4 regions of the Pantoea sp. SGAir0184 genome follow, and region 3 is predicted to be linked to each of the others. Evidence: predicted binding sites of a transcription regulator. Region 3 holds the regulator's gene; each other region holds the start of a gene.

Region 1 (7,265 bases), 1.5 Mb from region 3:
TATATCGCGCCGGATGCCAAAGTGCCGGCACAATATCGCGGCATCGGTATCCGTATCGAAGACGACATCGTTATCACCGCCGACGGTAATGAAAACCTGACCGACAGCGTGGTAAAAGACGCTGAGGCGATCGAAGCACTGATGGCGGCGGCGCGCAGCGTATGAGTATCCTGATTGCAGGCGGCGGCATGACCGGCGCCACGCTGGCACTGGCGATTTCGCATCTGACGCAGGGCCAGTTGCCGGTGACGCTGATTGAACGTCATCAGCCGGACAGCCGCGCGCACCCGGGCTTTGACGGGCGCGCCATCGCGCTGGCGGCGGGCACCTGTCAGCAGCTGGCGGAAATTGACCTGTGGCGGTCGCTGGCGGATTGCGCCACGCCCATTACCCACATCCACGTTTCCGATCGCGGGCACAGCGGGTTTGTTCAGCTGCAGTCTGAGGATTATCAGCTGTCGGCGTTGGGCAACGTGGTCGAGCTGTATGACGTGGGACAGCGCCTGTTTAAACGTCTGCGTGAGGCACCCGGCGTGACGCTGTGCTGCCCGGATCACGTTACCTCAGTAACCCGCAGCGCCGATAGCGTGCAGGCGACGCTCAGCAGCGGCGCAACGTTACAGGGCGCGCTGCTGGTGGCCGCTGACGGCGCACGCTCGCCGCTGGCAGCATCCTGCGGCATGCGCTGGCAGCGCGACGACTACCAGCAGCTGGCGGTGATTGCCAACGTCGCGACGCAGTTGCCGCATCAGGGCCGCGCGTTTGAGCGCTTCACGCAGCATGGCCCGCTGGCGCTGCTGCCAATGTCCGGCAACCGTCTGTCGCTGGTGTGGTGTCATCCGGCGGCCGCCGAAGCCACGGTTAAGCAGTGGGACGATGCCACCTTCCTGCATGAATTACAGCGCGCCTTTGGCTGGCGGCTGGGGCGCTTTACTCACGCCGGCCAGCGCGAAATCTATCCGCTGGCGCTGCAGACCGCAGAGCGTCAGGTGACGCACCGGCTGGCGCTGGTCGGCAATGCGGCGCAGACGCTGCATCCGATCGCCGGGCAGGGCTTTAACCTCGGACTGCGCGATGTGATGTCGCTGGCGGAAACCCTTGCGGCGGCGCATCGTCATCAGCAGGATCCGGGCAGCCACGCGGTGTTGCACCATTTTGCTGCGCGCCGCCAGCCGGATCGTGCGGCGACCATTGGCGTCACCGACGGTCTGGTGCGGCTGTTCGCCAACCGTTATGCCCCGCTGGTGGCAGGACGAAATCTTGGGCTGGTGGCAATGGACTACCTGCCATGGCTGCGAAACCCACTTGCCGTGCGCACGCTCGGCTGGGTTAAGCGTTAAGCATGAATTAAGGGGCAGCAATGCAAACATTTGATGTGGCGATTGCCGGTGGCGGCATGGTCGGTCTGGCGGTGGCCTGTGGCTTACAGGGCAGCGGCCTGCGCGTTGCGGTGCTGGAAAAAGCGCCTGAGCCACAATTTGATGCGGCGGCGCCAGCGTCGGTTCGCGTCTCGGCCATCAACGCCGCCAGCGAGCGTCTGCTGCAAAAACTCGATGTCTGGTCCACCATTCTCGCGCTGCGCGCCAGCGCGTATCACGGCATGGAAGTGTGGGATCAGGACAGCTTTGGCTCGATCAGCTTTGATGACGAGCAACAGGGGCTGTCGCACCTCGGACATATCATTGAAAACGAGGTGATTCACAGTGCGCTGTGGCAGCGCGCCAGCCAGTGTAGCGACGTGACGCTGATTGCGCCGGCTCAGCTGCAGCAGGTGGCGTTTGGCGATAACGAAGCCTTTATTACCCTGCAGGACGGCAGCATGATGAGCGCGCGCCTGCTGATTGCTGCGGACGGGGCCAACTCGTGGCTGCGTGACAAAGCGGATATCCCGATCACCTTCTGGGATTACGAACATCACGCGCTGGTGGCCAATGTACGCACCGATATGCCGCACGATGCCATCGCGCGCCAGGTGTTCCACGGCGACGGCATTCTGGCCTTCCTGCCGATGCAGAATCCGCACCTGTGCTCCATCGTCTGGTCGCTGTCACCGCAGGAAGCGGCGCGACTGCAATCCATGCCGGAAGCGCTGTTTAACCAGCAGCTGTCGGTGGCATTCGATATGCGCCTTGGTCTTTGCCAGGTGGAAAGCGAACGTAAAACCTTTCCGCTGACGGCGCGTTACGCCCGCAACTTTGCTGCGCACCGGCTGGCGCTGGTGGGCGATGCGGCGCATACCATCCATCCGCTGGCCGGGCAGGGGGTTAACCTCGGCTTTATGGATGCCGCCGAGCTGATTGGTGAAATCCGCCGTCTGCATCAGCAGGGCAAAGATATCGGCCAGCATCTCTATTTGCGGCGTTATGAACGCAGCCGCAAGCACAGCGCAGCGCTGATGCTGGCCGGCATGCAGGGTTTCCGTGAGCTGTTTGCCGGGCACCATCCGGCAAAAAAACTGCTGCGCGACGTCGGGCTGAAGCTGGCCGACACGCTGCCTGGCGTGAAGCCGTTACTGCTGAAGCAGGCCATGGGCCTCAACGACCTGCCCGGCTGGATCCGCTAACCCTCCTTATTACGGCACCGTTTCAGGTGCCGTTTTTCCTGCACTGACGTTACGCGATCCCCTCAAGGGTGGGCGTGGCAGTCGGCTGCCGCTTATGAATCACCGAACTGCACAGCGTTGTCCCTACCCATCGCGACCCTGTGCGCACCCGGTAACGTCACTGCAAAACCCGCCCCGGCACCATTATTGTGCATCGCTGCACCCAAATTGCCCTTCATTTGATTTATTCTAATTTCAGGCCTCAATTCGCATTACTTTAACTAATCCAAAATGTTTCTCGCCCCCGAACCATTTCCCTTGTCTGCGGCACGGCTTCCATTATTCGGCTGAATTACTGCGCAACAGGTGAATTATATGCGCGGTAAATCACATAAATGCAGTGAGATATGCTGGCGTGGCTGCCGGGGCAGCACAAAGGATGATAAGGTTTCACCCTCGTTTTCCTTATGGTTAATTGCCGTATTCGGTGGTAACTTCAGCGTAAAGAGAACGTTTGCGTCGCTCAAAACTGACGGCGCAGGCGCGTCACACTCACTTGTCTTCACAGGATGGTTATGACTCAGCAAACGCCTCTATTCGAACAGCATCAGGCCTGCGGTGCCCGCATGGTGGACTTCCACGGCTGGATGATGCCGCTGCACTACGGCTCGCAAATGGATGAACACCACGCGGTGCGCAACGATGCCGGAATGTTTGACGTTTCCCACATGACCATTGTCGATCTGCACGGCGCGCGCACCCGTGAATTTCTGCGTTACCTGCTAGCCAACGACGTCGCCAAACTGACTCAGCCCGGCAAAGCCCTCTATACCGGCATGCTGAATGCTTCAGCTGGCGTCATTGATGACTTAATTGTTTACTTTATGAGCGAGGATTTCTTCCGCCTGGTGGTCAACTCCGCCACGCGCGAGAAGGATCTGGCGTGGATCGCTGAGCATGCGCAGCCGTTTGGGGTTGCGCTCACCGAGCGTGACGATCTGGCGCTGATCGCCGTTCAGGGACCGAACGCGCAGCAAAAAGCACAGAGCCTGTTTAGCGCGGCACAGCGTGACGCGGTTGCAGGCATGAAGCCGTTCTTTGGCGTACAGGCCGGCGATCTGTTTATCGCCACGACCGGTTATACCGGTGAAGCCGGTTATGAAATCGCCCTGCCTGCCGCTCAGGCCGCAGATTTCTGGCAGCAGCTGCTGGCCGCGGGCGTGAAACCAGCCGGACTGGGCGCACGCGATACGCTGCGTCTCGAAGCTGGCATGAATCTGTATGGTCAGGAGATGGATGAAGGCGTTTCGCCGCTGGCCGCCAACATGGGCTGGACCATCAGCTGGGAGCCCGGCGACCGTGATTTCATTGGCCGTGAAGCGCTGGAAGCGCAGCGCGAGAACGGCACGGAAAAACTGGTCGGGCTGGTGATGACCGAAAAAGGCGTGCTGCGTAACGGTCTGACGGTGCGCTTTACCGATGCGCAGGGCCAGCCGCAGCAGGGCATCATTACCAGCGGCTCCTTCTCGCCAACGCTGGGCTATAGCATTGCGCTGGCGCGCGTGCCGGCCAGTATCGGTGAGCAGGCGATTGTTGAAATCCGCAATCGTGAAATGCCGGTGAAAGTGACTAAACCTATTTTTGTTCGCGCCGGCAAGCCGGTCGCTCAGTAATTTTTTTTCAGGAGAAATGGCGATGAGCAATGTGCCAAATGAATTGAAGTACCGTGATAGCCACGAGTGGGTGCGTAAAGAAGCTGACGGTACGTTTACCGTGGGCATCACCGAACACGCGCAGGAACTGCTGGGCGACATGGTGTTTGTCGACCTGCCTGACGTGGGCGCCAGCTTTGCCGTCGGTGACGACTGTGCGGTAGCCGAATCCGTGAAAGCGGCATCGGATATCTATGCCCCGCTGAGCGGTGAAATCGTGGCGGTCAACGAAGAGCTGGGCGATGCCCCGGAGCTGGTGAACAGCGAACCGTACGCCGCCGGCTGGCTGTTCCGCATCAAAGCCAGCGACGAGTCCGAGCTCGACGCGATGCTCGATGCCGAGGCCTATAAAAAGTCCATCGACGAGTAACCGGTAGTCTCGGAAGGTGCCGCACTGCGGTGCCTTCTTTTTTATCTGCCTGATTTAATGCCATTTTGTCACCCAGCCCGATTCAGGATGTACTGTAAATGACCCAGACTCTCAGCCAGCTCGAACATAACGGTGCTTTTATTGAGCGCCATATCGGTCCTGATGCCGCGCAGCAGGCCACCATGCTGGAAGCGATTGGTGCCAGCTCGCTGGCTTCGCTGATCGCTTCAATTGTGCCTGCTGATATCCAGCTGCCAGGCCCGCCGGCGGTAGGCGATGCCGCGACTGAACAGCAGGCGCTGGCAGAGCTGAAAGCCATTGCCAGCCAGAATCAGCGTTACAAATCCTGGATTGGAATGGGTTACAGCGCCGTGATCACCCCGCCGGTGATTCTGCGCAACATGCTGGAAAACCCGGGCTGGTACACGGCGTACACGCCGTATCAGCCGGAAGTGTCGCAGGGCCGTCTGGAAGCGCTGCTCAATTTCCAGACCCTGACGCTCGATCTCACCGGGCTGGATATCGCTTCAGCTTCGCTGCTGGATGAAGCCACCGCGGCCGCCGAAGCGATGGCGATGGCTAAACGCGTCAGCAAGCTGAAAAACGCGACCAAATTCTTTATCGCCGATGACATCCATCCGCAAACGCTGGATGTGGTGCGCACCCGCGCTGAAACCTTTGGCTTTGAGCTGATTATTGATCGCGCCGAAAAAGCCCGCGAGCACGACGATCTGTTTGGCGTGCTGCTGCAGCAGGTCGGTACCAGCGGAGAAGTGCACGACTACCGTGAACTGATTGCTGAGCTGAAAAGCCGCAAAGTGGTGGTGAGCGTGGCGGCGGATTTCATGGCGCTGGTGCAGCTGGAAGCGCCGGGCAAACAGGGTGCTGATATCGTCTTTGGTTCCGCCCAGCGCTTTGGCGTACCGATGGGCTACGGCGGTCCGCACGCGGCCTTCTTTGCCAGCCGTGATGAGCACAAGCGCTCCATGCCGGGCCGTATCATCGGTGTGTCACGCGATGCCGCAGGTAACACTGCACTGCGCATGGCGATGCAGACGCGCGAACAGCATATCCGCCGTGAGAAAGCCAACTCCAACATCTGTACCTCACAGGTGCTGCTGGCGAATATCGCCGGCCTGTACGCGGTTTACCATGGCCCGGCCGGACTGAAGCGCATCGCCTCGCGCATTCACCGTCTGACCTCGATTCTGGCAGCAGGCCTGCAAAACGGCGGCCTGAAGCTGCGCCATCACAGCTGGTTCGATACGCTGACCGTTGAAGTCGCGGACAAAGCGGCGGTGCTGAACCGTGCGCTGAGCTTCGGCGTCAATCTGCGCAGCGATATCCTCAATGCGGTTGGTATCACGCTGGATGAAACCACCACGCGTGAAGACGTGCTGGCGCTGTTTGCCATTCTGCTGGGTGACGCGCACGGTCAGGATATCGAGGCGCTGGACGCCGCGGTGGCGGCGGAAAACAGCGCTATTCCGGCAGGCCAGCAGCGTACCAGCGAATTCCTTACCCATCCGGTGTTCAACCGTCATCACAGCGAAACTGAGATGATGCGCTACATGCACAGCCTGGAGAAAAAGGATCTGGCGCTGAATCAGGCGATGATCCCGCTCGGCTCATGCACCATGAAACTGAATGCCGCCGCCGAAATGATTCCGATCACCTGGCCGGAATTTGCTGAACTGCACCCGTTCTGCCCGGCAGAGCAGGCGAGCGGTTATCTGCAGATGATCGGTCAGCTGTCCCAGTGGCTGGTCCAGCTCACCGGTTACGATGCGCTGTGCATGCAGCCGAACTCTGGTGCGCAGGGCGAATACGCCGGTCTGCTGGCCATCCGTCGCTATCATGAGAGCCGTAATGAAGCGGGCCGCACGATCTGTCTGATCCCGAGCTCGGCGCACGGCACCAACCCGGCGTCCGCGCAGATGGCGGGCATGGCGGTGGTGGTGGTGGCCTGTGATAAGCAGGGCAACATCGATCTCGGCGATCTGCGTGAAAAAGCAGCGCAGGCCGGTGACGCGCTGTCGTGCATCATGGTGACCTACCCGTCGACGCACGGCGTCTACGAAGAGACCATTCGCGAAGTGTGCCAGATCGTGCATCAGTACGGCGGCCAGGTGTACCTCGACGGCGCAAACATGAACGCGCAGGTTGGGATCACCACGCCTGGCTACATTGGCGCTGACGTGTCGCATCTCAACCTGCACAAAACCTTCTGCATTCCGCACGGCGGTGGCGGTCCGGGCATGGGGCCGATCGGGGTGAAGGCGCATCTGGCGCCATTCGTACCGGGCCACAGCGTGGTGCAGATTGACGGCGTGCTGACCCAGCAGGGCGCGGTTTCTGCGGCGCCGTTCGGCAGCGCATCTATTCTGCCCATCAGCTGGATGTACATTCGCATGATGGGTGCCGAAGGGCTGAAGCAGGCCAGCTCGGTGGCGATTCTCAACGCCAACTACATCGCCAGCCGGCTGCAGTCGGCGTACCCGATTCTGTACGCCGGCCGCGACGGTCGCGTGGCACATGAGTGCATTCTCGACATTCGTCCGCTGAAAGAGCAGACCGGCATCAGCGAGCTGGATATCGCGAAACGCCTGATCGACTATGGCTTCCATGCGCCGACCATGTC
Region 2 (7,265 bases), 1.4 Mb from region 3:
CCGCCGGTAACGTGTTCTTCATCGGCGCGACCGCAGATAACTACCTGCGCGCGTTCGATACCAACACCGGTGAGATGCTGTGGCAGGCGCGTCTGCCAGCGGGTGGCCAGGCTACGCCGATGACCTATGAAGTGAATGGCAAGCAGTACGTTGTCATCGCGGCCGGTGGTCACGGTTCGTTTGGTACCAAGCTGGGCGATTACGTAATTGCCTATGCGCTGCCAGATGCGAAGTAATTTTTCGCACTGAAGTAAAAAAGCGGGCAATGCCCGCTTTTTTTTCACGCCGGTCAGGCATGATCCTGCGGTTAAGCTTTACGCAGCACCCGCGCATTCAATAGCGCGCACAGCGCCATAATCACGCAGGTGGCGAGAAACACCGGGCGCATACCAAACGCGCCGCCGATAAAGCCACCGAACAGCGGGCCGCTCACCTGGCCGACATACTGAGCCGAGGTCGCATAGCCCAGCATTTTCCCGACCTGCCGCTGCGGCACATTATGACGAATCAACGCCGTCACGCAGGGCATCAGGCCGCCCAGCGCCATCCCCATCAGGAAACGCAGCAGCACCAGCTGCCACGCCGCGCTAATAAACGCCTGCGGAATCAGCAGCAGCGCGCAGACCAGCAGGCCATAAATCAGCACGCGCGCATGTCCGATGCGATCGGCCAGCCGGCCAAGGCGCGGCGCGGAGAGAATGCTGCCCAGCGCAGCGGCCGCCATCACCAGCCCGGCCGTCACCGTCACCGCGTGATCGCCGTGAACAAACTGCGCGATATACAGCGTGATAATCGGCTCAATCGACATATTGGCAAAAATCAGCAGCATGCCCGACAGCCACATCAGCCGCACCACTGGCCGGTTGATCGACGCCTCCGGCTCATCCCCCTCCCCGGCTGCGGCTTTCTTCGCCGCACGTGGCGCTTCTTTCAGCAGAAAAGTGGTGGCGAGAAACGCAAGAAAAATCACCGCGCCGGTGAGCCAGAAAGTGTGGCGGATACCGATCAGCGGTGGCAGCACGCCGCCCAGCAGCGGGCCGACCACATTACCGGCCATGATGCCGGAGGACAGCACGCCCAGCGCCCAGCCGGTCTGCGCTTTCGGCGTTTGCGCCGCCACCAGAATGGTGGAGCCCGACGCATAGCCGCCGAGCAGGCCGGCCAGCAGGCGCAGCGCCACCAGCTGCCACGGCGCGGTGGCCATACCAATCAGCGACATGGCGACGGCCATTCCGAGGCTGGCGCGGATCAGCATCAGCTTGCGGCCATAGCGATCCGCCAGTTTGCCCCACAGCGGTGCCGTCAGCGCCGCGCTGAGAAAGGTGGCACCATAAGCGGCGCCTGACCAGCGCGCAATCGCTGCCGGTTCCTGCACGCCCAGCTGCTGCACATAGAGGGGCAGAAAGGGCAGCAGCAGGGTCATGGCGACGATAGTGCTGAACGAGCCCAGCACGCAAACCCACAAATTTCGCCGCCAGTGTTGCTGCTCAGGCGCTAACGCGATAGAAGAGTGCGACATAGTGATATCCCTGTTTTTGGCTTTTTTAGCAGGCTATCAGCGGTAGCACACAGAAAACAGGGAGAAGCGGATATTTGCCAGCCAGCGCGCTATTGTTGCCAGAAAACAACAATCACGGCGCACCCAGCGTAGTGATCAGCGCGTCGCAGAGCAAGGTGACCGGTGACGAGGGCTGCGGCTGCTCTTTCAGCAGCAGGTAACTGTGCAGGCGATCCATCTGCCATTCCGGCAGCACCTGCTGAATCTCGCCGCGCGCCAGCGCCTCCTGCGTCATATAGGCCGGCAGATACGCCACGCCGGTTCCGGCCAGGGCCGCATTGAGCAGCGCCATGCTGTTATTCGCGCGAAAGCGGCTGTGCACATCCAGCGCCAGGCGCTGCTTATCACGGCGAAACGGCAACGCCGCCGTGTGTGCCGGGCCGTGAAACAGCAGCAGATCGTGGCGCATCAGACGTTCAGGATGATCGATGGTCGGATGCGCGGCCAGATACGCTGGCGACGCATACAGTCCCCAGTCAATGCTGCTCAGCTCGCGGTAGTTCGCCACCTCCGGCGCACGTGCGCGGATCACAATCGCCACGTCCGCACTGGGCTGCGGATCGTCGCTGGTGGTCAGTTCGAGATCGACGTTGATGTGAATATGACGGCGGATAAAGGTGTTCAGCGTCGGCACCACGCACTGACAGCCGAAGGTGATCGGCGCCTGCAACCGCACGTTGCCGGCAGGCTGCTGATGCACCTGCTGCACAAACGCATCGGCGCGATGCATCTCTTCCAGCATGCGGGTGCAAAACGGATAGTAAGCCTGGCCCAGCTCGGTCAGCGCCACCTTGCGCGTGGTGCGCTGCAGCAGTTTGATACCCAGCCGCACCTCCAGCCGGGCGATTTCGCGGCTGACGTGCGATTTTGATACCCCCAGCGTACGGGCCGCTTCGCTGAAGCTTTGCCGCTCAACGACGCGTGCAAACAGCATCATGGCGGTGAGATTATCGCTGTTGTCCATGTTCTCTGGCTGATTCGAAAGAGTGAGAACCGCAGCTTAAAAGTAAACACGCGAATGCGCACCCGATTTCCCGTTACGCAGCGGCCACGGCAAATCGGGCGAGGGATGTCACACCGCCACCGCTAACGGAAACAGCAGGCGGTCCGGCTCGACGCGACGCTGACGCCGCAGCTGGCCTGGCGTGACGCGGAAATAATTTTTAAAGGTGCGGGTGTAAGCCTGTTGGGTATCAAAGCCGTAGCTCATCGCTACCTGCAAAATCGCCTCATCACTGTTGATCAGCGTGAGCGCTGACTCAGTCAGCCGGCGCTGGCGAATGTATTCTGCCAGTGAAAAACCGGTGTGCTGACGGAACAGACGTTGCAGATGCCAGCGGGAATATCCCGAGCGGCGTGCTACTTCATCCAGATGCAGATCGTGCCCTAAGTTTTTTTCAATCCACTCCAGCAAACTACGGATAAATTCGCGCTGATTCATGACTTCCTCCGGCGTCGGTAAAATGTCCAGTGACGTCACTGTAGCGCGTTAAATTTATCCCTTAATTAGCAGAAAATTAGCGCAGAATTAGCAAGCAAAAAAACGGCTTTCCCGACGAAACAGCGCACCAGGTTAATTCTGCGCTAATTATCGGGCGCTACACTGCGACAAGTTATTCAGGAGGGCATCATGCGTGTGCTGCTGGTAGAAGATGATGAAATGATCGGCGCCAACCTGCAGCAGGCGCTGGAGGCCGCCGGCTGGTCGGTGGACTGGGTGCGTGACGGCGTATTTGCCAGCAACGCCTGGCAGGAAGGCGGTTATACCTGCGTCCTGCTCGATCTCGGTTTACCGCGTGAAGATGGCATCAATGTGCTGCGCCGTGCGCGCACGCGCGGTGACATGACGCCGGTGCTGGTGCTGACCGCGCGTGATACCGTGCAGCAGCGCATCCAGGGCCTGGACAGTGGCGCCGATGACTACTTACTCAAACCCTTTGATCTGCAAGAGGTTCTGGCGCGTATGCGAGCCATCACCCGACGCCGCCACGGTGCGGCGGACTCCCTGCTGGGCAACGGCGACGTGCAGCTCGATATGATGACGCGTGAAGTGCTGTACAAAGGCCAGCGCGAGCAGCTAACCGCACGTGAATACGCCCTGCTCTATGCGCTGCTGGAACGCCCAGGGGCGATCCTGTCGCGTGAGCAGTTAGAAAACCGCATCTACGGCTGGGGCGAAGAGGTCACCAGCAACGCCGTGGACGTGCTGATTCACGGCATGCGGCGCAAACTCGATAACGAAGTGATTCGCAACGTGCGCGGTCTGGGCTGGCGGGTGCCGGCAATATGAGATCCTTTACGTTTATGCGGTCGCTGCGCAACAAACTGCTGGCCACGCTGGTGCTGCTGCATCTGGCGATGATCGGCGGTGTCACCTGGTATTTCTACCACTGCTATGGCGACATGATGGGCACCATGAAGGACGACCAGCTCGCCAAAATTGCCGATGCCTGGTCAAGCAGCCAGCGCATGCCGGCACTGATGCCGATGGTGATGCAGCAGGAGAAGCTGAAAAGTACCTATATCGTTCAGCTCTGGGACACCAATAATCACCTGCGCGCCAGTTCCTGGCCGGCGCTGCACGCGCCCCTGCAGAGCAAAAAAGGCTGGTCAGATTTAAAAGTTGGCGACTGCGGCGATGACTGCCAGTGGCGCGTTTACACCCGTCCCGGCGAGCTGGGCAGTGAGATCGGCAATATTCAGGTGCTGCACAACGTCGGCTATATGAAGAGCTTGATGGTGAAACGCGTACTCTCCGCCATCATTCCGCTCATCCTGATGATGCCGCTGTCGCTGCTGGTGATCTGGCTGGTGGTGCGGGCCATTACGCGCGATCTGCGCGTGGCGTCGCGCCAGATTGCGGCGCAGGAAACCCTGCATCCGCACAGCGTGTCGCCGGACGGTCTGCCGGACGAAGTGCTGCCGCTGGTCGATGCTTATAACTCGCTACTGGATAAACTACGCGCGGCCTGGTCGTCACAACGCCAGTTCCTTGAGGATGCCGCGCATGAACTGCGCACGCCGGTCACCGCCGTCACGTTACAGCTGGAGAACCTGCGTCAGCACATCCTGCCGGGCGAAGCCAGCCGCCAGTTTGATCAGCTGGAAGCGGGCGTCACGCGCACGCGCCATCTGGTGACGCAGTTGCTGAATATTTCACGCCAGGAGGATCAGTCCGTGGTCGCCAGCGTCGAGACCATTGAGCTTGATGACCTGCTGAAGGAGAGCATTGAGCAGCTGATGGTGGTGGCTGACAAGCGCGGCATTGATATCGGCTTCAACGGCACCGCGCACTATCGTCTGCACGCCAGCCGCTCCGATCTGCGCAGCCTGTTTGATAACCTGATCGGCAACGCCATGCTGCACACGCCGGAAGGCAGCCTGGTGGATGTGCTGCTGCATCGCGTCGGTCATCATACGGTAGTGGATATTGTCGATAACGGCCCCGGCATGCCGGAGTCGTTTATTGAGCGCGCCTTCGATCGCTTTACCCGCTCGCCGGATGTCCAGGCGCAGGGCAGCGGCTTGGGATTGTCGATCGTGCGCAGCGTGGCGCAAAAGCATCAGATGCAGGTGGCTCTGTCGAATTGCCTGAACCCGCAGGGTGAAGTGTGTGGCCTGCAGGTGCGCGTTACCCTACCCTGACGTCTTCCCTCCTCCGGCGCGATAATCCGCGCCGGCTATTTTCTTCTCCCGCCAGTTCTCTGCGTATCCCGACAACGTAAACGGTTGCGGGGTTCCGTTCGTTACACGGCCTTTATGTGATCAACCTCACATATTTACTGAATCGAAATGCAACACTTTTTGACAAACGTGATCAAAATCTATTTTCTATCGCTCTGTTACAGGCACATTACGCGGGCCTGAAAATCCGGCGCGTCAGACCGGCGACAACAGCACACTGCCCATCCCCTGGGATCGATTTCACCCGATCGCAGCATTTGCGCGGCGATCACGAGCAAGTGGTTAAAAAATAATGAAATTTAAAACACTGATAGCAGGGGCCTTACTGGCCAGTAGCTGGACCGGCGCCGCACAGGCGGCGGAAAGCGATCCGCAGTACCTTTCTGACTGGTGGCATCAGAGCGTGAACGTGGTAGGCAGTTATCACACCCGCTTCGGACCCCAGTTCAACAATGATGTGTATCTCGAATACGAAGCCTTTACTAAAAAGGACTGGTTTGATTTCTACGGCTACCTTGACCTGACCAACTTCTTTGGCGTGGGTAACAGCAATGCCAACGGTATTTTTGACCACGGTTCGCCGATGTTCATGGAAATTGAGCCACGCTTCTCCATCGATAAGCTGACCGGCACCAGCCTGGCATTCGGACCGTTCAAAGAGTGGTACTTCGCAAACAACTACATCTACGACATGGGTCGCAACAGCGATAGCCGTCAGAACACCTGGTACATGGGTCTGGGTACTGACATCGATACCCATAGCGATATCGGCCTGTCACTGAACGTGTACGCGAAATACCAGTGGGAAAACTACGGCGCGGCGAATGAAAATAGCTGGGATGGTTATCGCTTCAAGGTGAAATACTTTGTACCGATTACCGACCTGTGGGGCGGCAAGCTGAGCTATATCGGCTTCACCAACTTTGACTGGGGTTCCGATCTGCGTGACAAGTCTGACCGCTCGCGCACCAGCAACTCGATTGCTTCCAGCCACATTCTGTCGCTGAACTACGATCACTGGCATGTCTCTACCGTGGCGCGTTACTTCCACAATGGCGGCCAGTGGGCTGATGGTCAGGAGCTAAACTTCGGCAACGGTCCGTTTGAAGTGAAATCAACCGGCTGGGGTTACTACCTGGTGGTGGGTTACAACTTCTAAACCGCTTCCGGCGTGGCCGCTTACCATCGCGGCCACGCCAGTCTGTTACGCCTGTGGCTTCACCACGTTGATGCGCCATGGGATGCCAAACTTATCGATAAACATCCCGAAGCCGTTCGACCAGAAGGTTTTCTGCCATTCAGTGGTCACTTTGCCGCCCGCAGAGAGCTTATCAAACCAGGCTTTACCCTCCGCTTCATCTGGCGTGGCCAGGCTCACCGCATAACCGGCATGTTCGGACGCCGGTGGCTGAGCGGTATTGCCATCACTCAGCATCAGCTCGCCCTGACCAATGCGCAGATGCGCATGCATAATCTTTTCCGGCGGTAGCGGCGGCGCCGACCGATCGCCCACCTGTTCGCCCTGCTCCGGCATATCGCCAAACGTCATTTTTTGCAGAATTTCACCGCCGGTGGCTTCCAGATAGAAGGCAATTGCTTCTTCACAGCGGCCGTAGAGAAATAAATAAGGACTCACCTGCATCGTAACCTCCGTTGAGAGTGCGTAAACGCGTGTCGTACACCTAAAGTGTAGACGATGCAGTTTTTCGCCCGTCACGGCTGGCAGTAGCGGCGGAACAGCTGCGCCATGTAAGCGCTCATCGGCGTCAGCGCGGTGTCTTTACGCTGAATTAGATAAAAGGTGGCTTTCGGCAGCGGATCGTCGAGATCCAGCGCGATCAGCTGCCCGCCGTGCGTAGGGTCTTCAATCACGTCGCGCGAAATGATGCTGACAAAATCACTCTTCGCCACCAGGCTGGTGCAGGCCATAAAGGTCTCGCAGGTCACCGCGATTTTGGGTGCCATGCCGCGCTCACCGAACAGGTCATGCAGCAGTCGGTAATAACTGCCCTGCGGCGTCGGC
Region 3 (7,265 bases):
TTTTTGCCCCACTTTCAGTACCGTGACAGATTAATGGAAAAAGACCTTACCTTTTGCAAAAAAAGTGGATTAGAATTGCCCCGGTGCTGATCGTCGATCAGATTTTTCTAACTTTACCGCGGTCTGGCTTTCTGCCGACGGCTTAACCTGTAACCGGACTATGCGTTTACTGATTACGCTTTTCATACTGGCTTTTGCCCAACTGTTCTTTAATGTGGCGGCGGCTTCTCCGCATGCGCCGGTTAATGCCAGTTTGCAGAAAGCGGAGAAAAAGAACGCGCGTGACGATGAGCGTCGCAAACGACGCCCGGTGAAAACCACCAGCAAAAAGTCACGCCTGACGTCGGTACAGAAGTTCAGGCTGAAAAAACAGCACAAAAGCGAAACGGTACTTCAGCACACCACCCAGCGCAAATCCTCACTTAAGCTCAGTGCGAAAAAATATGGTCATCAGCGGCTGGCGAAAAAATCGCGTGACGTTGCCGTTGATGATGAAGTGCAGCAGCTGAGCGGCATTAAAATGAGCAAAGCCCACCGCCTGCGCTATCAAAAAGCACGTGAAACCGCGATGACGAAACTGATGGGCCAGCTGGGTAAACCGTATCAGTGGGGAGGCACCTCACCGCACACCGGTTTCGACTGCAGTGGTTTAGTGTGGTACGCCTACAAAGATCTGGTGAAGTTTAAATTTCCCCGTACCGCCAATGAGATGTATCACCTGCGCGACGCCGCGCCGATCAAGCGCGAGATGCTGGAGAAAGGCGATCTGGTGTTCTTCCGCATCAACAACCGCGGCACCGCCGACCATGTCGGGGTTTATCTGGGCAATGGTAAATTCATTCAGTCTCCGCGCACCGGTAAGGATATCCAGATTAGCGCGCTGGGCGAGGATTACTGGCAGAAGCATTACGTTGGCGCACGCCGTATGATGACGCCGAAAACCGTGCGCTAAGCTCAGCGTTGCGCAACAAAAAAGCCGGTGGCTGTTCAGCAGCACCGGCTTTTTTATTAATGCAGAATGGCGGTAAAGCTAAAGGCAATAATCATCAGCAGAGCAGCGGCGGTGGTGGTCAATGCCAGTTTTAAATCGGTACTCATCACAACTCCTTAGTCACACAGTTTGCATGGTTAAATAATTTTCGCACAGTGATGGGCAAAAATCTCGTGTTATCCGCCCCGGCTTGCTAGAATCGCCGCCTTTCGTTGCGCAACAGATTTAGCGCATGCTGCATTGACAGCCTGCTGAAGGATGTTTTCCTGCCCGATTAAGCAGATTAGCCCTGATATTCAGGGCGCAAAACCATTAGCAGACGCAAACGTTTAACAATATACTTATCAGTAAGTTGCGATAAGCCCAGGAGTACCATTTTCATGGCAACCATTAAAGATGTGGCGAAACGCGCCGGGGTCTCAACCACCACGGTTTCGCATGTCATCAACAAAACGCGTTTTGTCGCGGAAGAGACGCGTAACGCCGTATGGGAAGCGATTAAAGCGCTGCACTACTCACCGAGCGCGGTGGCCCGCAGCCTGAAGGTGAATCACACCAAGACGCTGGGCCTGCTGGCGACCTCCAGCGAAGCGCCCTACTTCGCCGAAATTATTGAAGCCGTGGAGAATCACTGCTTTGAGCGTGGTTACACGCTGATTCTTGGCAACGCGCATAACGATCTGCAAAAACAGCGTGCCTATTTGTCAATGATGGCGCAAAAGCGCGTCGATGGCCTGCTGGTCATGTGCTCCGAATATCCCGACGATCTGCTGCAGATGCTGGAAGAGAACCGCAATATCCCGATGGTGGTCATGGACTGGGGCGAATCGCGCGGGGACTTTACCGATACCGTGCAGGACAATGCGTTCCACGGCGGTTACCTCGCCGGGCGATACCTGATTGAGCGCGGCCATCGCGATATCGGTGCTATCCCTGGCCAGATGGAGCGCAACACCGGTGGCGGCCGTCATGCGGGTTTTCTGCAGGCGATGCAGGAAGCGGGCATCAGCGTCCGTCCCGAGTGGATTGTGCAGGGTGACTTCGAACCGGAGTCAGGTTATCAGGCAATGCAGCAGATCCTGAACCAGAAACAGCGCCCGACGGCGGTGTTCTGCGGCGGCGATATCATGGCGATGGGCGCGATTTGCGCGGCCGACGAGATGGGACTGCGCGTGCCGCAGGATATTTCGGTAATTGGCTATGACAATGTGCGCAACGCGCGCTACTTCACCCCGGCGCTGACAACCGTGCACCAGCCGAAAGCGCAGCTGGGGGAAAAGGCACTGGAGATGCTGCTGGACCGCATCACCAGCAAACGCGAAGAGCCGCAGACCATTGAAGTGCAGCCCACGCTGATTGAGCGCCGCTCCGTGGCCGATGGCCCGTTCCGCGATTACCGCCGTTAAGCCACCTTCTCGCTGAGCCACTCGTGGTTCAGCGTCTCCGCATCGCCCAGATATTCCAGTAACCACGCCAGCGCCGGTGACGCGCGCTGCTCAGACCAGCTGACGCAACACGGGCTGTCCGGAAACGGCTGCGGCAACGCCAGCTCCACCAGCGCGCCGCTGTCCAGCAGCGGGCGCGCCAGGTGTCCCGGCACCATGCCCACGCACAATCCAGCCTGCAGGCAATCCAGCCCGGTTTCCCACTCCGGCACCACCAGCCGCCGCTGGTTATCCAGCGTCCACGTCATGCGGCGCGGCAGCGCGCGCGACGTATCTTCCAGCACCAGCGACGGCCAGGCGCGCAGGGTTTCGTCGTCCAGCTGCGGACTGTGGGCCAGCGCATGCTGCGGACTCACCACGCAGCGCCAGTTGAGCGCGCCCATATCCTGAAAGGCGAAGCGGCCGCCGACCGGAATGGCCTGGGTGGCGCCAATCGCCACATCGACACGACCATCAGCCAGCGCGTCCCACACGCCGTTAAATACTTCGTAGCTGATGATCAGCTCCATATCGGGGAAATGGCGGTAAAAATCCTTTACCAGCTGGCGGGTGCGCTGCGGTTTGACGATGCAATCTACCGCGATACTGAGCTGACCGCGCCAGCCATTAGCCAGCTGCTGACACTGGCGGCGCGTGGCCAGCATTTTTTTGATAACAGAACGCCCTTCACGCACAAAATGCTCGCCTGCTGCCGTCAGCACCACTTCGCGATGCTGCCGCTCAAACAGCGGTACCGCCAGCCAGCCTTCCAGCTGGCGCACGGTATAGCTGATGGCAGAGGGCACGCGGTGCAGCTCCTGCGCCGCCGCGCTAAAACTGCCGGTGCGCGCTACCGCGTCCACCACCTCAAGTGCATATTCCGACCACATAGTTTTCCCATCAAAAATTTTAACAGCACCCTGCAAATATTAGCGTTTCACAAAGCCCGCTGCACCCTTTTACACTCCCCGCCGTTCAACCTGCCGAATGAGAAAAACCATGCTGTCATCCAAAGGATTTCTGCCTTACCTTGCCGTGCTGAGCATGCTCGGCTTTCTGGCCACCGATATGTATTTACCCGCCTTCGGCGCCATGCAGCGCGACTTTGCTTCCGCACCGGGCACCATCAGCGCCAGCCTGAGCCTGTTTCTGGGCGGCTTTGCCTGTGCGCAGGTGCTGTGGGGCGTGCTGTCGGACCGCTTCGGCCGTAAACCCATTCTGCTGGCGGGCCTGAGCCTGTTTGCGCTGAGCTGTCTTGCCATGCTGTGGGTGACTAACGTCTGGCTGATGCTGGCGCTGCGTTTTGTGCAGGCGGTAGGCGTGTGCGCCGCAGCGGTGAGCTGGCAGGCGCTGGTGGTTGATCGCTATCCGCAGGCCAAAGCCAACAAAGTGTTTGCCACGATTATGCCGCTGGTGGCGCTGTCACCGGCGCTGGCGCCGCTGCTGGGCGCCTGGCTGATGGCCCATTTTCACTGGCGCGCCATCTTCGTCGCGCTCACGCTGGTGACGCTGGTGCTGCTGTTCGGCACGCTGAAACTGGCCAGCGCGCCGCGTGCGCGCCACGACAGCGCGCCACAGCCGGGCTGGCTGACGCTGCTGGCGACGCGTATTTACAGCGGTAACGTACTGATTTATGCGGCCTGCTCCGCCAGTTTCTTCGCCTGGCTGACCGGCTCGCCGTTTATCCTCGCCGCCGCGGGTCTGAGCCCGGCGGACATTGGCCTGAGCTATATTCCGCAGACCATCGCCTTCCTGCTGGGCGGATTTAGCTGTCGCGCACTGCTGAATCGCTTTCAGGGTGCGCAGCTGCTGCCGTGGTTGCTGATGATTTACAGCCTAAGCATTCTGGGCCTGTTTGCGGTGGCGCTGATGACTACGCCGCCGCTGGTGGCTCTGCTGCTGCCGTTCTGCGGCATGGCGCTGGCCAATGGCGCGATTTACCCGATTGTGGTGTCCAGCGCCCTCGCCCCGTTCCCGCAGGCCACCGGCAAAGCGGCCGGCCTGCAGAATCTGCTGCAGCTGGGCTTATGCTTCCTCGCCAGCCTGATTGTTTCCGCCGGTCTGCAGCAGGCGCTGTTACATACTACGCTGGTCATGGTGGCGACAGTGATCCTCGCCTGGGCCGGTTTCCTGTGGCAGCGCAGCGCCAGCGCACAAAGTGATATTGCTCACGCTTCCCGTCCCTGCGAAGATAATTGCTAAGGCAACGATTATCGTTAGCAAACTAACGATAAGCCATTGAATACTGACCTGCGTGAGCATATACTCAGTAGGTCAGCATTTCTGCAACAAATCAATAACATAATGAGCGTATTTTTTAGCGACACTGTCGCTGGGATGGCGTCTGCACGATATTCACCTCCGGAGTTGTGGCAGACATTTCTATTCAGATTCATACCTCTGTAATACGTCGGCTATCTGGCGCACGGATTTTCCGTGAGTTCTCTCACAGGCCTGAGGAATTTGACTATTCTTTTTCTCAGGTTCAAATCGGAAAGGTGATGGAGAAGCTATGAGTTCATCGTGTATAGAAGAAGTGAGCCTTGAAGAAAACCAATGGTTTCGTATCGCCCATGAATTACTGGAGCGGGCGGACATTCACATCAACGGCACACGCCCCTGGGATATTCAGGTCAGACATGCGGATTTTTTCAAACGGGTCCTGCAGGAGGGATCGCTGGGCCTCGGTGAAAGCTACATGGACGGCTGGTGGGAGTGCGAACGTCTGGATATGTTCTTCCACCGCGTGCTGAAACATCATCTGGATAAGCAGTTACCGCACCATTTTAAAGACACGCTGCGCATTGCTGCGGCGCGCCTCACCAATCTGCAGTCAAAGAAACGCGCCTGGATTGTTGGTAAAGAGCACTACGATCTTGGCAACGACCTGTTTTCACTGATGCTCGATCCGTTTATGCAGTACTCCTGCGGCTACTGGAAAAGCGCGGAAACGCTGGAGCAGGCACAGCAGGACAAGCTGGATATGATCTGCCGCAAGCTGCAGCTTGAGCCGGGCATGACGCTACTTGATATCGGCTGCGGCTGGGGCGGACTGGCGGAATTCGCCGCGCGTCATTACGGGGTGAAAGTGCATGGCGTGACTATCTCTGCCGAGCAGCAGAAAATGGCGCAGCAGCGCTGTGCCGGTCTGGATGTGACCATTCTGCTGCAGGATTACCGTGATTTGAACCAGCAGTTTGACCGCATCGTGTCGGTGGGCATGTTCGAACACGTCGGGCCGAAAAACTATGCCACCTACTTCGATGTGGTTGATCGTAACCTGAAACCGGAAGGCCTGTTTTTGCTGCACACCATTGGGGCGATCAGAACCGACATGAACGTCGACCCGTGGATCGATAAATACATTTTCCCCAACGGCTGTTTACCGTCGGTACGGCAGATCGCCGATGCCAGCGAATCCCACTTCATCATGGAAGACTGGCACAACTTCGGCGCGGATTATGACACCACGCTGATGGCCTGGTACGAGCGATTTCAGGCGGCATGGCCGCAGCTGGCAGAGAAGTATGGCGAGCGTTTCGAACGGATGTTCAGCTATTACCTCAACGCCTGCGCCGGTGCGTTTCGCGCGCGGGATATTCAGCTGTGGCAGGTAGTTTTCAGCCGCGGCGCCGAAGGCGGTTTGCGCGTGGCGCGTTAATTTCCGAGCCAGGATAAAAGGCGCTTACCGCGCCTTTTTTATTCGCGATTACTCCGCGTCCGGCAGCGTTTGTGCCACCAGCGCGGCCGCGGCATCACGCTGCGCCAGCACACGTTCAACGGTGTCGACAATCGCCTGGGTATGCGGATCGATTTCGATATTGACCCGGTGCCCCAGCTTCTTCGCGCCCAGCGTGGTGCGCTCCAGCGTTTCCGGGATCAGGTGCACGCAGAACTTACTTTTGGTGACATCACCGACTGTCAGGCTGATACCATCGATGCCGACGAATCCTTTATGCAGAATATATTTGATCTGCTCAGCGTCCTGTAATTTAAACCACACTTCGCGGTTATTCTCTGACTGGATAATTTTACAGATTTCGGCGGTGGTCATAATATGGCCGGACATCAGGTGTCCGCCAATTTCATCGCTGAATTTCGCGGCGCGCTCAATATTCACGATGTCACCAACCTGTAATTCACCGAGGTTGGTGATGCGCAGCGTCTCTTTGATGAGATCGAAGCTGACGCGATCGCCGTCAATGGCGGTCACCGTCAGGCAGCACCCGTTGTGCGCTACCGAGGCGCCCAGCGCCAGGCCGGGCAGCAGCTCAGCAGGCAAGCGCACGGTGTGGGTGCGGAACAACTCTTTTTCTTCAATGGCGACAATTTCTGCCGTGCCCTGCACAATTCCGGTAAACATAATTTCAGCCTCTGCGAAGTTTGTGGCAGTTTATCACAGCTTGCGCCGCAAGGTTTAATTTGCCGGCGCGCAAACTTTACACAAATGGCGCAGCCAAATGCGATCAATGTTTGGCGGAAGTGCGGGCTACCGCTACACTAGGTCGCGCATTCTTTGGGGATTCCGCCCCGCTCTCTTCTTAAATTACGCAGGTGATACGTGCAGAAGTATTTAACAGAAGCGCGTCAATTGCTGGCCCTCGCGATCCCGGTCATCCTTGCTCAGGTGGCACAGACCGCGATGGGATTTGTGGATACCATTATGGCCGGTGCGGTGAGCGCCACGGATATGGCCGCCGTTGCTGTCGGCACCTCTATCTGGCTTCCCGCCATTTTGTTTGGTCATGGTCTGCTGCTGGCATTGACGCCAACCGTTGCGCAACTCAACGGATCCGGGCGACGCGAACGCATCGCAGAACAGGTGCGCCAGGGTTACTGGCTGGCGGCGG
Region 4 (7,265 bases), 1.8 Mb from region 3:
AAACCGCCGTTACGCCGGCGAAAGCGATGGTGGCTGCCGTCAGCGGCTATGCCATGGATGGATTTGATCTGCTGATTCTGGGATTTATGCTGCCGGCGATCAGCGTGTCGCTGGCGCTGGATGCGTCGCAGGCCGGTTCGCTGGTGACCTGGACGCTGATCGGCGCGGTGGTCGGCGGCATTGTGTTTGGTCATCTGAGCGATCGCTACGGCCGCATCCGCATTCTGACCGTGACGATCCTGATGTTCTCGCTGTTCACCGGGCTGTGCGCCGTGGCGCAGGGCTACTGGGATCTGCTGGCGTATCGTACGCTGGCCGGCATGGGGTTGGGCGGTGAGTTTGGCATCGGCATGGCGCTGATTGCCGAAGCCTGGCCGAAGGAGAAGCGTAACCGCGCCTCGGCGTGGGTCGGTATCGGCTGGCAGCTCGGCGTATTGCTGGCGGCCTTTATCACACCGCCGCTGCTGAGCGTGATTGGCTGGCGCGGTATGTTCCTGGTTGGCCTGCTGCCGGCGCTGGTGTCGTTTGTGATTCGCCGCAGTATGGGCGAGCCGGAAGCCTTCACCCGCCATGTGGAAAAAACTCCGCAGCTCTCCTTTTCCGCGCGCATTAAACTGCTGTTTGCCGATCGCGCCACCAGCAAAGCTAGCCTCGGCATTTTGATTCTTTGTTCGGTGCAGAATTTTGGCTATTACGGCCTGATGATCTGGATGCCAAGTTATCTCTCTTCCAGCTTCGGCTTCAGCCTGACCAAATCCGGCCTGTGGACGGCCGTTACGGTAGTGGGCATGACGTTCGGCATCTGGCTGTTCGGCGTGCTGGCGGACCGCTTTGCGCGCTGGAAGATTTTCCTGCTGTACCAGTTTGGCGCCGTGGCGATGGTGGTGGTTTACGCCCAGCTGCGCGACCCGACGGTGATGCTGTTTACCGGTGCCATCATGGGGATGTTTGTTAACGGCATGATTGGCGGCTACGGCGCGCTGATCTCGGACACTTTCCCACCGCAGGCGCGCGCCACCGCGCAGAATGTGTTGTTCAACCTCGGCCGCGGCGTCGGCGGTTTCGGCCCGCTGGTGATCGGCATGCTGGCCACGCATATTTCGTTCACCGCTGCGATTACGCTGCTGGCGCTGATTTACCTGCTGGATATTGTCGCCACGCTGTTCCTGCTGCCAAAAAGCCAGGGCAATGAGGATTCGCTGGGCGCGATTGGGTGATTTTTTCCCCCTCACCCTAACCCTCTCCCGCAAACGGGAGAGGGAACCGTCTGGTGCGGTATGTGGGTGGGCACTTTTGTTCAACCCCGCTCGATCGGCCCCTTCTCCCGCTGGCGGGAGAAGGCTGGGATGAGGGGGCTGCGCGCACTTACCTGACCACATCCCAGCCACGCGCACGCCACAGCGCTGGCAGCTGCGCCATATCGTCAAAACGCGTCACCAGCGGGTGATCAATCACCGGATTGTGTGCATCGGCACAGTAGTAAAACACCGGTATGCCAGCGGCGATGCCAGCCCGCGCGCCAGCCTCTGAATCATCCACCAGAATGCACTTTTCAATCGGCACCTGCATCTGTTCCGCCGCGTGATACATCAGCTCCGGATCCGGCTTCCAGTGATTAATGTCATAGCCGCTGTACAGGCGTCCGCTCAGATACGGCAGCATGCCGGTCAGCCCCAGTGAATGCTCCATCTTCTTCACCGTACCGTTCGACACCACGCACATCGGCACCTTCACGCGCTCCACCAGCGCTCTGGCGCCGGCAATCGGCTGCAGATCAAGATCAAACAGGCGCGCCACTTCCGCGCGGTAGGCACTCTCCACCTCAGCCAGCGGCAGTGTCACCTGATGCTGTGCCGTCACATCGCGGATGATGTCGTAAAGCTTCACCCCTTTGTACTGCTCAAACATCTGCTGCAGCGAGAGTTCGATACCGTAACGGGCAAAGGTGTTGACGTAGGACTGCGTGCAGATCACTTCGCTGTCGACCAGCGTGCCGTCGCAATCAAAAAAGATACATTCAACTGACATCGCGCCTCATCCTTTTAGTAAACAATAAGCTGTCACTCTAGCGCACTCAGCGCAGAAAGCGACCCCAGGCAACCGGTTGCGAAAAATCAGTGTTTTGCGGCGCTAAAGTCTATAGGATACGCGGCGATAAATTTTTCATCGGAACAGCGAAATGAACGAGCAGGGCCTTTTGCAGCGTATTTTCAGGCTGCAGGAACACGGAACCACCGCGCGCACTGAAGTGATTGCCGGTTTCACTACTTTCCTGACGATGGTGTATATCGTCTTCGTTAACCCGCAAATTCTTGGTGCCGCAGGCATGGACACCCAGGCGGTGTTTGTCACCACCTGCGTGATTGCTGCGTTCGGCAGCATCCTGATGGGGCTGGTGGCCAATCTGCCGGTGGCGCTGGCACCGGCCATGGGCCTCAACGCCTTCTTTGCCTTTGTGGTGGTGGGTGCGATGGGCTACTCGTGGCAGGTTGGTATGGGCGCGATCTTCTGGGGCGCGCTGGGGCTGCTGATCCTGACGCTGCTGCGCGTACGCTACTGGATGATCGCCAATATTCCGCTCAGCCTGCGCGTGGGCATCACCGCCGGTATCGGTCTGTTCATCGCCATGATGGGGCTGAAAAATGCCGGCATTATTGTGCCCAACGCGGACACCATCGTGACCGTCGGCAACCTGGCCTCGCACAACGTGCTACTCGGCGCGCTCGGCTTCTTTATCATTGCGATTCTGGCGTCGCGCAACATCCACGCGGCGGTGCTGGTCTCTATCGTCGTGACCACCGCGATCGGTCTGCTGCTGGGCGACGTGAAGTTTACCGGGCTGTTCGCCGCGCCGCCGGCCATCACCTCGGTGGTCGGCCAGGTCGATATCAAAGGCGCGTTCAACGTAAGCATGGCGGGCGTGATCTTCGCCTTCATGCTGGTCAATCTGTTTGACTCATCCGGTACGCTGATTGGCGTAACCGATAAAGCGGGCCTGACCGATGAGAAAGGTACTTTTCCGCGCATGAAACAGGCACTGTACGTGGATAGCATCAGCTCCGTCACCGGTTCGCTGATCGGCACCTCTTCGGTGACGGCGTACATCGAAAGCTCATCCGGCGTGGCGATTGGTGGCCGTACCGGCCTGATGGCGGTAGTGACCGGCATCCTGTTCCTGCTGGTGATGTTCCTGTCGCCGCTGGCTGCCATGGTGCCCGCCTATGCGGCGGCTGGCGCGCTGATTTATGTCGGCGTACTGATGACGGCTTCGCTGGCGCGCGTGCGCTGGGACGATCTGACCGAAGCGGTGCCGGCGTTTGTCACGGCGGCGATGATGCCGTTCAGCTTCTCGATCACCGAAGGTATTGCGCTCGGTTTTATCTCTTACTGCGTGATGAAACTCGGTACCGGACGCTGGCGTGAAATCAGCCCGTGCGTGGTGGTGGTGGCGCTGCTATTTGTGCTGAAAATCGCTTTTATCGACGCGCACTAAACGCAACAGGCCGCGGGTGCGGCCTGGTTATCCGGGATGCCTGACTTCCGGCTGACTGGCGACACGCTCGCCGGGCAGGCTGGTGAGGCGCAGGGTGCGCGGCCCGATGTTGGGTTTGCTCATCTCCACATCGCGCAGCGACTGCCACTGTTGCTGCGCATCAATCTCCCACAGCCGTAAACGCTCAGTGCCGGGCGACAGCGCGCAGGACCACACCAGCGTCGGCTCGGCATCACACACCGCCTGAATATCGGGATAGACGCTGGATCGCAGCCGGCCGGCCGCCGGATGCAGCCGCAGCGCATCAATACCGCTATCTGCTTCGCCGGTCAGTTTGAGGATGCTCTGGCGTAGCGTCCAGATCTGCGTCACCGCTTCCATAAAATCCTGCTGGGCGTTAATCCACGCCTTTTCACCCGATGACAGCCCCTGCGTGAGGGCATCCTGCGCCTGGCGGCTATGCGCCCGAACGATTTCTATATCCAGGCCAGCGCGCCCGCCTTCTTCTGCCAGCAGCACGCCGACCATGTTACCGGCATAGGAGATACTGAAGTCAGGCAGATTAGGATCGGCAAAGCAGGGACGACCGCTGCTGCTGGCGATCAGCGGCGGCAGGTCACGAATACCATAGACGCGCAGCATCAGCTGGGCCAGCAGCGCGCGTGCGGCAAGAAAGCGGCCGCGGCGCTTATCAGGCAGGTGCCCGGCGCTGGTCATCACATCCTGTGGAACCCGCATGGTCTCTGGGGTGAGGGGCGGGTTAACCACCCAACGAACAAAATGACTAGCCATCTGTCGCTCCGTGAAAATGGTCGGATAATCATCAGGGCTATTGTAAGAATTTTCTCATGGGTTTGCATCCGGCTTACGCTGGATAGCCAGTAAATTCAGATAAGGACGAGGCGAATCTCATTGCCATGAGCTGCAATTGAATATGAGGCTTTTGCACATTGGTGTCGGATGGGGTGCCGAAGCGGCGGATGTGGTGTAGGATTTGGACAGGAAAGAGCTGCACAATGAAGTGCTTAAATTATTCACCTATCTGCCAATCGTGCGCATCGCAAACCATGCACGTCGGAGTTGTTATGTCTGTTACATCTCTTGCTCGCCAGGAATCGATCTCGCTGGATGAATTTCGTCACGGCATGCGCCGTCTCACTGCCGGTGTCTCGCTGGTGACCACCTCATCCAGCGGAGAAAAGTTCGGGCTGATCGCCACCTCGGTCAGCTCGCTGGCAGCGGAACCGCCCAGCCTGCTGGTCTGCGTTAACCGCAGCGCATCAAGCCACGATGCCATTCTGCAGGCGGGCTACTTTGCCGTGAACGTTCTGCGCGAGCAGCACGATGACCTGTGCGCGCAATTCAGCTCGCCGACGCGCCGCGCTGAGCGTTTCCAGAGCGGTGAATGGCAAACCCTTAATACGGGCGCGCCCGTGCTGGCTGATGCGCTGGTGAGCTTCGATTGTCAGCTGGAAAAAACGGTGGAGTGGAACACCCACAGCGTGCTGCTGGCGCGTATCGTTGGTATTGCGCTGCCGGGCGAAGCGACAGCGCCGATGGTCTACTTCAACAGCGGTTTTCACTCGCTGGGCTAAGTCATGGCGCAGCGCGTCGTGCGGCTGCGCTGCTTAACGTATCAGGCAAATTTGCTGGCTTCGTCAAAGCTCAGACGCGGCAGGCGCGGATGCAGCTTACTGGCTTCGCCATAGCCAAGGTTGATCAGTAAGTTGACCTGCCAGTTATTTTCGCTGAAGAACGCGGCGTTAACTTTAGCCGGATCAAAACCGGACATCGGGCCGGCATCCAGTCCCAGCGAGCGGGCCGCCAGAATCAGATAGCCCGCCTGCAGGCTGCTGTTGCGAAACGCGGTCTCTTTGGCCAAATCCGGGCTGCTGGTAAACCAGCTGCGTGCATCGCCATGCGGGAACAGTTTTGGCAGTGCTTCATAAAAGGTCGGATCCCACGCCACAATCACCGTCACCGGTGCCGCCATGGTCTTATCCACATTGCCTGAGGAGAGCGCCGGTTTCAGCTTCTCTTTACCTTCCTGAGACGTCACGAACACAAAGCGGCCCGGCGAGCAGTTGGCTGAGGTCGGCCCCAGAGCCGTCAGCGCATAGAGCTGCTTCAGCACCTCCTGCGAAATCGGTTTATCCTGCCAGTAGCTATGTGTGCGGGCTTCAGTAAACAGCGCGTTCAGCGCCACGCTGTCGAGCGGTGTACTCATGTTTCTCTCCTGTTCAGGCAACAACCTGCGCCTGATTTTTAGCATGAATAATGGATGTGGCCGCTGCGTTTACGCGGCGACCCTCAACCGTTATACGACAAAGGCGAGGGCGCGCCAAATAACAAAGATGTATGTTGGTAGCGATCCCGGTGCGCCTGAATGCGCACCCTGCAGCATCGCATGAATCCCCTGTAGGGGCGCCATTTATGGCGACCTGTGACGGCGACTATTTACCAATACAAAAGCTGGAGAAAATCCGGCCCAGCAGATCGTCGGAGGTAAACTCGCCGGTGATTTCGCTCAGCGCCTGCTGCGCCAGCCGCAGCTCTTCGGCCAGCAGTTCGCCCGCCCAGGCTCCCAGCAGCTGCTCTTTGCCCTGCTGTAAGTGAGTGGCTGCTAACTCCAGCGCCTGCAGATGGCGGCGACGCGCGAGGAAGCCGCCTTCCATATTGCCGGCGAAGCCCATGCTCTGTTTCAGGTGCTCGCGCAGCGTATCGACGCCAGCGCCAGTGCGCGCCGACAGGCGAATAAGTGAGTGGCCATTTACTTCTGTCAGGCCCAGCGTTTCACCGGTCATGTCCGCTTTATTACGTACCACGGTAATCGGCAACGCGGCTGGTAAGCGCGCCACGAAATCAGGCCAGATGGCGGCGGCTTCAGTGGCGTCAGTGGTGGTGCCATCCACCATGAACAGGACGCGATCCGCCTGCTCAATCTCCTGCCAGGCGCGTTCAATGCCGATACGTTCCACTTCGTCGCTGGCTTCACGCAAACCGGCAGTATCGATGATGTGCAGCGGCATGCCGTCGATGTGGATGTGCTCGCGCAGCACGTCACGCGTGGTGCCGGCGATATCCGTCACAATCGCCGCTTCGCGTCCGGCCAGTGCGTTGAGCAGGCTCGATTTTCCGGCGTTGGGACGACCGGCAATCACCACCTTCATCCCTTCACGCAGCAGGCTGCCCTGACGCGCTTCGGCGCGCACGCCATTGAGATCGCCGATCACCGCATTCAGCTGCGCTTCGATTTTGCCGTCGGAAAGGAAGTCGATCTCCTCATCCGGAAAATCAATCGCCGCTTCCACATAGATGCGCAGGTGAGTAAGTGCTTCCACTAACGCATTAACGCGCAGTGAAAAAGCACCCTGCAGCGAGTTGACGGCGGAGCGGGCGGCCTGCTCGGAGCTGGCATCAATCAGATCGGCAATCGCTTCTGCCTGCGCCAGGTCGAGTTTGTCATTCAGAAAGGCGCGTTCCGAGAACTCGCCCGGCTGCGCAATACGCACACCCGGCAGCGCCACAATGCGCTTCAGCAGCAGATCGAGAATCACCGGACCGCCGTGGCCCTGCAGCTCCAGCACATCTTCACCAGTAAAGGAGTTCGGACCCGGGAACCACAGCGCGATACCCTGATCCAGCACGCTGCCATCAGCATCGTTAAAGGGCAGATAGTCGGCGTAGCGTGGCTTCGGCAGCTTGCCCAGCACAGCCTGCGCCACTTCAGCCGCTTTGGCACCGGAAATACGCAGAATACCGACGCCACCAC

What was found. Region 3 encodes PurR, which represses purine synthesis genes. Its sites were predicted from a motif close to CANGCAAACGTTTGCNTG; they were not measured.
Region 1: a site for PurR is predicted at 3,046-3,063, ahead of gcvT (glycine cleavage system aminomethyltransferase GcvT). Genes of this name have one in related genera too.
Region 2: a site for PurR is predicted at 5,277-5,294, ahead of C1N60_RS17855 (nucleoside-specific channel-forming protein Tsx). Genes of this name have one in related genera too.
Region 4: a site for PurR is predicted at 2,094-2,111, ahead of C1N60_RS20010 (NCS2 family permease). Genes of this name have one in related genera too.

The regions. Positions count from the first base shown of each region.
Region 1 covers NZ_CP028050.1:883,061-890,325, forward strand. Annotated here, with positions in the region: gene pepP (Xaa-Pro aminopeptidase) at 1-165, shown strand, start outside; gene ubiH (2-octaprenyl-6-methoxyphenyl hydroxylase) at 162-1,340, shown strand; gene ubiI (FAD-dependent 2-octaprenylphenol hydroxylase) at 1,361-2,563, shown strand; gene gcvT (glycine cleavage system aminomethyltransferase GcvT) at 3,118-4,215, shown strand; gene gcvH (glycine cleavage system protein GcvH) at 4,238-4,624, shown strand; gene gcvP (aminomethyl-transferring glycine dehydrogenase) at 4,723-7,265, shown strand, end outside.
Region 2 covers NZ_CP028050.1:3,751,381-3,758,645, forward strand. Annotated here, with positions in the region: gene C1N60_RS17825 (glucose/quinate/shikimate family membrane-bound PQQ-dependent dehydrogenase) at 1-236, shown strand, start outside; gene C1N60_RS17830 (MFS transporter) at 308-1,519, opposite strand; gene C1N60_RS17835 (LysR family transcriptional regulator) at 1,632-2,522, opposite strand; gene C1N60_RS17840 (helix-turn-helix domain-containing protein) at 2,631-2,999, opposite strand; gene C1N60_RS17845 (response regulator) at 3,189-3,848, shown strand; gene C1N60_RS17850 (sensor histidine kinase) at 3,845-5,203, shown strand; gene C1N60_RS17855 (nucleoside-specific channel-forming protein Tsx) at 5,535-6,401, shown strand; gene yjdN (VOC family metalloprotein YjdN) at 6,447-6,884, opposite strand; gene C1N60_RS17865 (LysR family transcriptional regulator) at 6,956-7,265, opposite strand, start outside.
Region 3 covers NZ_CP028050.1:2,385,558-2,392,822, forward strand. Annotated here, with positions in the region: gene C1N60_RS11185 (C40 family peptidase) at 161-952, shown strand; gene C1N60_RS11190 (cytochrome bd-I oxidase subunit CydH) at 1,009-1,098, opposite strand; gene purR (HTH-type transcriptional repressor PurR) at 1,372-2,397, shown strand; gene punR (DNA-binding transcriptional activator PunR) at 2,394-3,305, opposite strand; gene punC (purine nucleoside transporter PunC) at 3,415-4,617, shown strand; gene cfa (cyclopropane fatty acyl phospholipid synthase) at 4,928-6,076, shown strand; gene C1N60_RS11215 (riboflavin synthase) at 6,125-6,778, opposite strand; gene C1N60_RS11220 (MATE family efflux transporter) at 6,977-7,265, shown strand, end outside.
Region 4 covers NZ_CP028050.1:4,233,483-4,240,747, forward strand. Annotated here, with positions in the region: gene C1N60_RS20000 (MFS transporter) at 1-1,217, shown strand, start outside; gene yieH (6-phosphogluconate phosphatase) at 1,366-2,028, opposite strand; gene C1N60_RS20010 (NCS2 family permease) at 2,180-3,493, shown strand; gene C1N60_RS20015 (4'-phosphopantetheinyl transferase family protein) at 3,521-4,285, opposite strand; gene C1N60_RS20020 (flavin reductase family protein) at 4,579-5,088, shown strand; gene C1N60_RS20025 (malonic semialdehyde reductase) at 5,130-5,720, opposite strand; gene mnmE (tRNA uridine-5-carboxymethylaminomethyl(34) synthesis GTPase MnmE) at 5,947-7,265, opposite strand, start outside.